DNA from 2 places in the Verrucosispora sp. TAA-831 genome. Region 1 is predicted to be linked to the other one. Evidence: predicted binding sites of a transcription regulator. Region 1 holds the regulator's gene; the other holds the start of a gene.
What was found. Region 1 encodes HrcA, which represses chaperone genes, less so after heat shock. Its sites were predicted from a motif close to GGTTNGCACNCTCNNNNNGAGNGTGCNAACC; they were not measured.
Positions count from the first base shown of each region.

Region 2: the regulator HrcA is predicted to act here: its motif matches at 2,044-2,074, upstream of groL (chaperonin GroEL).

Region 1 is NZ_CP192240.1:5,364,723-5,369,171, forward strand. It holds gene ACQVFL_RS23745 (histidine triad nucleotide-binding protein) at 1-328, opposite strand, end outside; gene ACQVFL_RS23750 (16S rRNA (uracil(1498)-N(3))-methyltransferase) at 399-1,133, opposite strand; gene dnaJ (molecular chaperone DnaJ) at 1,135-2,280, opposite strand; gene hrcA (heat-inducible transcriptional repressor HrcA) at 2,354-3,376, opposite strand; gene ACQVFL_RS23765 (DUF4870 domain-containing protein) at 3,586-4,236, shown strand; gene hemW (radical SAM family heme chaperone HemW) at 4,257-4,449, opposite strand, start outside.
Region 2 is NZ_CP192240.1:6,174,621-6,179,069, forward strand. It holds gene ACQVFL_RS27525 (hypothetical protein) at 1-173, shown strand, start outside; gene groL (chaperonin GroEL) at 226-1,848, opposite strand; gene ACQVFL_RS27535 (hypothetical protein) at 2,122-3,159, opposite strand; gene ACQVFL_RS27540 (cold-shock protein) at 3,440-3,640, opposite strand; gene ACQVFL_RS27545 (GNAT family N-acetyltransferase) at 3,851-4,381, shown strand.

The sequences.
Region 1 (4,449 bases):
GTGCACCACCCAGCAGGTGTGCGTGCACGTGGAAGACCTCCTGGCCGCCGTACACGCCGGTGTTGAACATCAGCCGGAAGCCGTCCCCGACCAGCCCCTCGTCCTCGGCCACCGCGGCGGCCGTGGCCAGCACCTCTCCGGCCAACGCCGGATCACCGGCGGCCAGGGTGGCCACGTCGGCGTAGTGGTCCTTGGGGATCACCAGGACGTGTACCGGCGCCTTCGGGTCGATGTCGCGGAAGGCGAGCGTGGTCGGGGTCTCGCGGACCACGGTCGCCGGGATCTCCCCGGCGACGATCCGGCAGAACAGGCAGTCAGGAGTACTCACCGGGGCAGTGTAAGGAAGGGCACCTTCCTAACGTCTCCGGCATAGCAGGGGTCCCTCCTTACATCCCCGGTCACCAGCGCAGCAGGCGGGTGGCGAGCACGGCCAGGGCGGCCACTCCGGCGGTGGAGGTGCGCAGCACCGACGGCCCGAGCCGGACCGGCTGCGCGCCGGCCTCCTGGAAGGCGGTCAGCTCGGCCGGGCCGATGCCGCCCTCCGGGCCCACCACCAGCACGATCTCGCCCCGGTCGGGCAACTCGACGGTGGTCAGCCGGTCGCTCGCCTCCTCGTGCAGCACGTAGCCGACGGCGGCACCGGCGATCCGGCGGGCCACCGCCGTGCTGGACTCGTCGGGAGCGCCGGCCACCACCGGCAACCAGGCCCGGCGAGCCTGCTTGGCCGCCTCCCGGGCGGTCGCCACCCACTTGCCCCGGGCCCGTACGCCTCGTTCGCCGCGCCACTGCACCACGGAGCGGGACGCCGCCCAGGGGACGATCTCGTCCACGCCCGTCTCGGTCATCGCCTGCACGGCCAGCTCACCCCGGTCGCCCTTGGGGATGCCCTGCACCACCACCAGCCGTGGGTTCGCCGCGTCGACGCTCCCACGGGTGGTGACGGTCAGGTCGAGGGTGCCCCGGCCGACGGCGGTGACCACGGCCTCGGCGGTGCCGCCCCGACCGTCGGCGAGCAGCAGTTCCTCGCCGACCCGGAGCCGCTGCACGGTGGCCGCGTGGTGGCCCTCCGGGCCGTCGAGCACCGTCGAGTCGCCGGTGGGCAGCGACTCGACCAGGAAGAGCGGCGCGGACACCTCAGGCGTGACCGTTGAAGGCGTCGCGCATCCGGGAGAAGAAGCCGCCCTGCTTGCTCAGCTCGGCGACCTCCTCGCCCCGGGTCTTGGCGAAGTCCCGCAGCATCCGCTCCTGGTCGGCGTCGAGCTTGGTCGGGGTACGCACGTCGAGGTGGACGTAGAGGTCACCCCGACCGGCACCGCGCAGGTGCGGTACGCCCCGGGCCCGCAGCCGCAGTGTGCTGCCCGGCTGGGTACCCGGCTTGACGTCGACCGGCTCCTCGCTGTCCAGCGCCTTGATGGTCAGCCGGGTGCCGAGGGCGGCGGCGGTCATCGGCACGGTGACCCGGCAGTGCAGGTCGTCGCCCTTGCGGGAGAAGACGTCGTGCGGCCGTTCGTGGATCTCCACGTAGAGGTCACCGGCGGTGCCGCCACCCGGGCCGACCTCGCCCTGCTGGGCCAGGCGGATCCGCATCCCGTCCTCGACGCCGGCCGGGATCTTCACGGTCAGCGAGCGGCGGGTGCGGACCCGGCCGTCACCGGCGCAGGTGGGGCAGGGGTGCGGGATGGTGGTGCCGTAGCCCTGGCAGACCGTGCACGGCCGGGCGGAGACCACCTGGCCGAGGAAGGTGCGCTGCACCGACTGCACCTCGCCCCGGCCACCGCACGCCTCGCAGGTGGCCAGATGGGTGCCGGCGGCGGTGCCGGCCCCGGTGCAGGTGGTGCAGAGGACCGCGGTGTCGACCGTGATCGGGGCCTCGACCCCGAAGGCGGTCTCGTTCAGGTCCAGTTCGAGCCGCAGGATCGCGTCGGCCCCGGGACGGGTACGCGGTCGCGGGCCGCGCCCGGCGCCGGTGGCCCCGCCGAAGAAGGCGTCCATGATGTCCTGGAAGCCGACGAAGGGACCGGCGCCACCGGGGCCGCCCGGTCCACCGGCACCGCCGCCGCCCGGGGCGAGCGGATCGCCGCCGAGGTCGACGATCTGCCGTTTCCGGTCGTCGGACAACACCTCGTACGCGGCGTTGATGTCCTTGAACTTCTCCTGCGCCTCCGGGTCCGGATTCACGTCCGGGTGGAACTGGCGCGCCAGCTTGCGGTAGGCGCGCTTGATCTCGTCGTCGGAGGCGCCTCGGCTCACGCCGAGAATGCCGTAGTAGTCCCTGGCCACTGGGTTCCGTGTCCTCGTGTTCGTCTCGCGTTACGCCGGTCGGTGGCGGCAGCCTGCCGTCGGCCCTGACTGGTCAGTTCTGGGCCAGCAGCTCGCCCACGTAGCGTGCCACGGCCCTCACCGTGGCGATTGTTCCGGGGTAGTCCATCCGGGTCGGTCCCAGCACGCCCATCCCCCCGACGATGGTCGCGCCCGGGCCGTATCCGGTGCTGACCACGGACGCCGCCCGCAGGTTGTCGATCTGGTTCTCGTCGCCGATGCGGACCCGCAGCGTGCTCGGCTCGACCTCGCCGATGAGCTTGAGCAGCACCACCTCCTCCTCAAGCGCTTCGAGGATGGGGCGCAGCGACCCCTGGAAGTCGAGCAGGCCGCCCCGGGCCAGGTTGGCGGTGCCGGCCAGGGCGAGCCGCTCCTCGTGCCGTTCGACGAGGGTCTCCAGCAGGACGGTGGAGAGCGTGGTCATGGCCGCGCGCAGGTGCGGCGCGCACTCGTCGATGAGTGTCTGCACCAGCGGTGGCGTGTCGGACAGGCGGATGCCGACCAGCTTCTCGTTGACCAGTCGGCGTAGGTCCAGGACGTCGTCGGCGGGGACCGGCGCGGGCAGTTCGACCAGCCGCTGCTCGACCCGACCGGTGTCGGCGATCATCACCAGCGTCAGCCGGGTGGTGGAGATCGGCACGAGTTCCAGGTGCCGGACGGTGGAGCGGGCCAGGCTCGGGTACTGCACCACGGCGACCTGGCGGGTGAGTTGCGCGAGCAGGCGTACGGTGCGGTGCACCACGTCGTCGAGGTCCACCGCGCCGACCAGGAACCGTTCGATCGCCCGCCGTTCGGCCGGGCTGAGCGGCTTGACCCGGCTGAGCCGGTCGACGAAGAGTCGGTAACCGCGGTCGGTGGGCACCCGCCCGGCACTGGTGTGCGGCTGGCGGATGTAGCCCTCCTCCTCCAGCACGGCCATGTCGTTGCGCACGGTGGCCGGGGAGACGCCGAGTTGGTGCCGTTCGACGAGTGCCTTGCTGCCGACCGGCTCCTGGGTGGCGACGTAATCCTCGACGATCGCCCGGAGCACGGCGAGTTTCCGGTCGTCGAGACCCATCCCCCACCTCCTGTCGCAGGTCAGTCCGGAGCGCTCAGAGTGCCAGAGGAACACTCTGGCACTCGACTGTAGCGAGTGCCAGTCTACGTCGGTGTTCCCCTGCCCGCGATGATCAAGTCGCCCCGGTCGTGGCGGAGACCGGCCGACGGGTTGACACGCCCCGGTGTCGCTATGGTGCGTCCGTTGCCGCTGGCACCTACCGTGGCCACATGACTGAACCACCTCGTCCTCCAGGGTCCGGTGACGACCCCACTTCTCCACTGTCGGGCTCCTCCGGCCAGCCCGGCTATCCCCCGCCCGGCGACTATCCGCCGCCCACCGGCGACCAGCCCCCGCCGCCCGGCGGTTACGGCCCGCCCGGTGACCACCCGTCGTCCGGCGGCTACCCGCCGCCCGGCGGCTATCCCCCACCGGGTGGCTATCCCCCGCCGGGCGAGTACCCGCCGGGTGGCGCGCCCGGTGTCGGGTACCCGACGGGCGGCTACGGTCCCCCCGGTGGCGGCTACGCCAACAACGACGACAAGACCTGGACGCTGATCGCCCACTTCGGTGGCCCGCTCGGGGTGATCGTGGGCGGGGGTCTGCTGGGCTGGGTCGCGCCACTGATCGCGATGATGACCCGGGGTCAGCAGAGCCCGGTGGTCCGGGCGCACTCGGTGGCCGCCGTGAACTTCCAGATCACCTGGGCGATCGCCGGGTTGCTCAGTTGGGTGCTCACCGCGATCACCTGCGGCCTGCTGTTCTTCGTGCCGTTCCTGGTCTGGATCGTGCCGGTGGTCTTCGGCATCATCGCCGGGGTCAAGGCCAACGAGGGCGCCCTCTACCGCTACCCGATGACCTACGCCTTCGTGAAGCGCTGACCCCTCGCCGGAGGGGTTGGTCAGGGCAGCAGGTCCCGCACCACGGCGTCGGCGAGCAGCCGGCCGCGCACCGTGAGGACGGCGCGGCCGGCCGCGTGGGCGGGTGCGGCGAGCAGTCCCTGCGCCACCGCCCGCGTGGCGGCCGCCCGACCGGCGTCGTCGAGGACGTCCAACGGCAGCCCGGACGCGAGCCGCAGCCGGAGCATGACGTCC
Region 2 (4,449 bases), 810 kb from region 1:
CCCAACTGCCGATCGACCGGCTGGACTACGGCGACGCCGAGCAGTTGGCGGAGATGTTCGGGGTCGCCGAGCCCCCCGAGGAGCCGCTCATCCTGGTCGACGAACCGGCACCGCACCACGGGCCGTACGAGCGGGCGCGGCACCAGCGCGACGAACGGCCACTGCCGACATAGGGAAGGGGCGGACCGCTGACGCGGTCCGCCCCTTCCGGCGTTGGAGCTGGACTCAGAAGTCCATGTCCCCGCCACCCGGACCAGCCGGGGCGGCCGGGGTCTTCTCCGGCTTGTCCGCCACGACGGCCTCGGTGGTGAGGAACAGCGCGGCGATCGACGAGGCGTTCTGCAGCGCCGACCGGGTCACCTTGGCCGGGTCGATGATGCCCGCGGCCAGCAGGTCGACGTACTCACCGGACGCGGCGTTGAGGCCGTGACCGGCGTCGAGGTTGCGGACACGCTCGACGACGACGCCACCCTCCAGGCCGGCGTTGACGGCGATCTGCCGCAGCGGGGCGTCCAGCGCGATCTTCACGATCTGCGCGCCGGTCGCCTCGTCGCCGGCCAGGTCCAGCTTGTCGAAGGCGGTCTTGCCGGCCTGCACCAGCGCGACGCCACCACCCGGGACGATGCCCTCCTCGACGGCGGCCTTCGCGTTGCGGACGGCGTCCTCGATGCGGTGCTTGCGCTCCTTGAGCTCGACCTCGGTGGCCGCGCCGACCTTGATCACCGCAACACCGCCGGCCAGCTTGGCCAGACGCTCCTGCAGCTTCTCCCGGTCGTAGTCGGAGTCGCTCTTGTCGATCTCGGCCCGGATCTGGTTGACCCGGCCCTGGATCTGCTCGGCGTCACCGGCACCGTCGACGATCGTGGTCTCGTCCTTGGTCACCACGACCTTGCGGGCGCGGCCCAGCATGTCGAGACCGGCGGCGTCCAGCTTGAGGCCGACCTCCTCGCTGATGACCTGGCCACCGGTGAGGATGGCGATGTCGGTCAGCATGGCCTTGCGGCGGTCACCGAAGCCCGGCGCCTTGACGGCGACCGACTTGAAGGTGCCCCGGACCTTGTTGACCACCAGGGTGGCCAGGGCCTCGCCCTCCAGGTCCTCGGCGATGATCAGCAGCGGCTTGCCGCCCTGCATGACCTTCTCCAGGATCGGGAGCAGGTCCTTGACCGACGAGATCTTGCTGTTGGCGATCAGGATGTACGGGTCGTCGAAGACGGCCTCCATACGCTCCGGGTCGGTCATGAAGTAGGCCGAGATGTAGCCCTTGTCGAAGCGCATACCCTCGGTGAGCTCCAGCTCCAGCCCGAAGGTGTTGCTCTCCTCGACGGTGATGACGCCTTCCTTGCCGACCTTGTCCATCGCCTCGGCGATGATCTCGCCGACGCTGGTGTCACCAGCGGAGATGGAGGCGGTGGAGGCGATCTGCTCCTTGGTCTCGACGTCCTTGGCGAGCTTCAGCAGCTCCTCCGAGACGCTGGCCACGGCCGACTCGATGCCCCGCTTCAGGGCCATCGGGTTGGCGCCGGCGGCCACGTTGCGCAGACCCTCGCGAACGAGAGCCTGGGCCAGGACGGTCGCCGTCGTCGTGCCGTCACCGGCCACGTCGTCGGTCTTCTTGGCGACCTCCTTGACCAGCTCGGCGCCGATCTTCTCGTACGGGTCCTCGAGCTCGATCTCCTTGGCGATGCTCACACCATCGTTGGTGATGGTGGGGGCACCCCACTTCTTCTCGAGCACGACGTTGCGGCCCTTGGGGCCGAGGGTCACCTTCACGGCGTCGGCGAGCTGGTTCATGCCCCGCTCGAGGCCGCGGCGAGCCTCTTCGTCGAACGCGATCATCTTGGCCATACGGCGTTGTCCTCCTGGACACTCACGGACCAGCCGGGGTGTGCCCCGGACGGGCCGTCTGGTGTACGCACCTTGGGACGTCGCCACCTGGCGACGGCGACGTCTCCTCGGCCGGGCCGGATAGCCCGCGACGACCGGCCACTGCCCCGCCCGGGGTGGTCCCCCGAGTGCGACGGTGGCCCCACCGTCCCGACCAACTGGCACTCACGCCATGCGAGTGCCAATGACTTGTTTAGCACTCTGCCCTGCCGAGTGCAAGCACGACCGCCGCGATCAGCCGAGTTCGTGCGCCAGTTGGGCGTCGTTCACCGGCCCCTCGTGTGCCCGCTGCTCGGCGTACGTGACGACCAGCCCGACCAACTGGGCGAGGTGGGCCGGCAGGGTCAGCAGCGCCGCCATCACCGTCACCAGGACCGTGCCGACCGTCACCGTCCGGGTGTCCATCGGGCCGGTGCCGATGAGCAACAGCCCCACCTGCTCGATCCCGGCCGCCACCAGCGACACGGCGATCACCGCGCCGATCACCAGCGCCAACCGGCCGAGCAGCAGACCCAGCCGCTGCCGCAGCATCTGGTGCGAACGGCCGATCGGGTTGTCCCGCTCGAAGAGATAGACCGGGCCGACCATGGCCAGCGCGAAGACCGCGTAGATGCCGGGCAGGAAACAGAGGCAGAGACCGAACAGCACGATCATGCCGACCAGCAGTGTCCAGCCCCACAGCCCGAGCGCCCGCCGGAGCCCGTAGCGCAGGGCGGTGCCGAGGTCGACCGGCGCACCGGCCGCCTGCCGGGCGATCACCCAGGTACCGGCCGCCCACCCCACGCACTGCGCCAGGCTGGCGACCAGACCGGCCCCGAACAGGCTGCCCACCCAGATGACGGCGTCGGCCCAGAACCCGGCGGGCAGCGCCTCACTGTCGCGGGCGAGCTGCTCCTCCCAGCGCGCGGAGGGATCGACCACCAGCCCGAGCACCGCCACCACCACCGCCGGCAACACCTGGGTGACCAGCACGATCGGCAGCAGCACCGGCCAGCCCCGGCGGAGCGCGCCGATGCTGCGCGCGTACCAGCCGCCCACTCCGGCACCGGGCGGATTCACCAGCGGGCTGGCCGGGTCGAGGCCGTACCCCGGCTGCGGATACCCACCATGGGCCGAGGCCGGATACGGCTGGCCCGGATAGGGCTGACCGGGATAGGGCTGGCCCGGGTACGGCTGATCGGGGTAGGGCTGGCCGGGGTAGGACTGGCCCGGATGGGGCGTCGGTGCGCCCGGCTGGCCGGACACGTCGGCGTGCCGATCAGGCCCGGTCACGGACGAGTCGGGCCCGGTCACGGACGACTCAGGCTCGTTCGCGCGTGAGTCGGACCCGTCCGTCGACGGGGTCGGCTCGTTCGCAGGCGAGGGCCGGCCCGGCTCGTCGGAGGACGAGGACGGACCCGCCGGGGGCGGCTGGTCGGACATGGACGCTCCTCAGCGATGGCTGGATCGGCCCATGATCTTCCCTGGTCGGCCCCGGCGCCGCAGCCCTGCACCGGCCACGATCCCATAACCCCGCCAGACGATCAGTCGGCGAGGCGGACGGGGTCGGTGCTCAGATGGCGCGGACCCGCTCGGCCTGGGGGCCCTTCTGGCCCTGGCCGATCTCGAACTCCACCCGCTGGCCGTCGTCCAGCGCCTTGTAACCGTCCATCTCGATCGCGGAGAAGTGGACGAAGACGTCCTGCCCGCCGTCGACGGCGATGAAGCCGTAGCCCTTTTCGGCGTTGAACCACTTCACGGTGCCCTGTGCCACGGTGTTGTCCTCACTCTGCGCGGCGTACCACAACTCCGGGCACCGGCACGCCGAGCACCCGGAGACCACCGGTTTCAGCGATCCGCGACGACCCCGAAAACGGTGACCGAAATCGCACGGTACACGAGGCGTGACGACCGCGCACGACCACAAATCGGGCGTATTCCGACTGACGGCATCGCCGTACGTCATTGTGGTAAGCATGCCGACATGACCAGCACCATGGACGGGGCCGACACCCTGCGCGCGGACGTCCGCCGGGTCGAGCCGACGGACGCAGCCCGGATGCGGGCCCTCCGTCTGGAGATGCTCGCCGACGCCCCGCTGGCCTTCCTGGAGACCATCGCGGAGGCCGCAGCCCGCCCGCACGCCGAGTACGCCGCCCGAATCGCCCAGGTCTCGGCCGGCACCCACACCGCCCAGTTCGTGGCCGACCCCGGCGGCCGGCTGGTCGGGCACGCCGGCGGTGTCGCCCACCCCACGGAACTCGCGGTCACCGTGGTCTACGCGGTCTACGTCACCCCGACCTGGCGCGGCACGGGCCTGCTCGCGGACCTGATCGAAGCGGTGGGCGCCTGGTCCCGGGACTGCGGGCGGCGCGAGCTGATGCTCGAAGTCGTGGTGGGCAACGACCGCGCGTACCGCGCCTACCAACGGATCGGCTTCGCCGACACGGGCGTACGAGTCCCGCACCCGACCGTCCCCGCCCTCCGCGAACTCCAGATGCGCCGACGCGCGTAGTTGGGAGTGGGGTGGGGGTTTCCGGGCAGCCCACCCTGCTCCGGGCGGTCAGGCTTGATCCCTCCGCA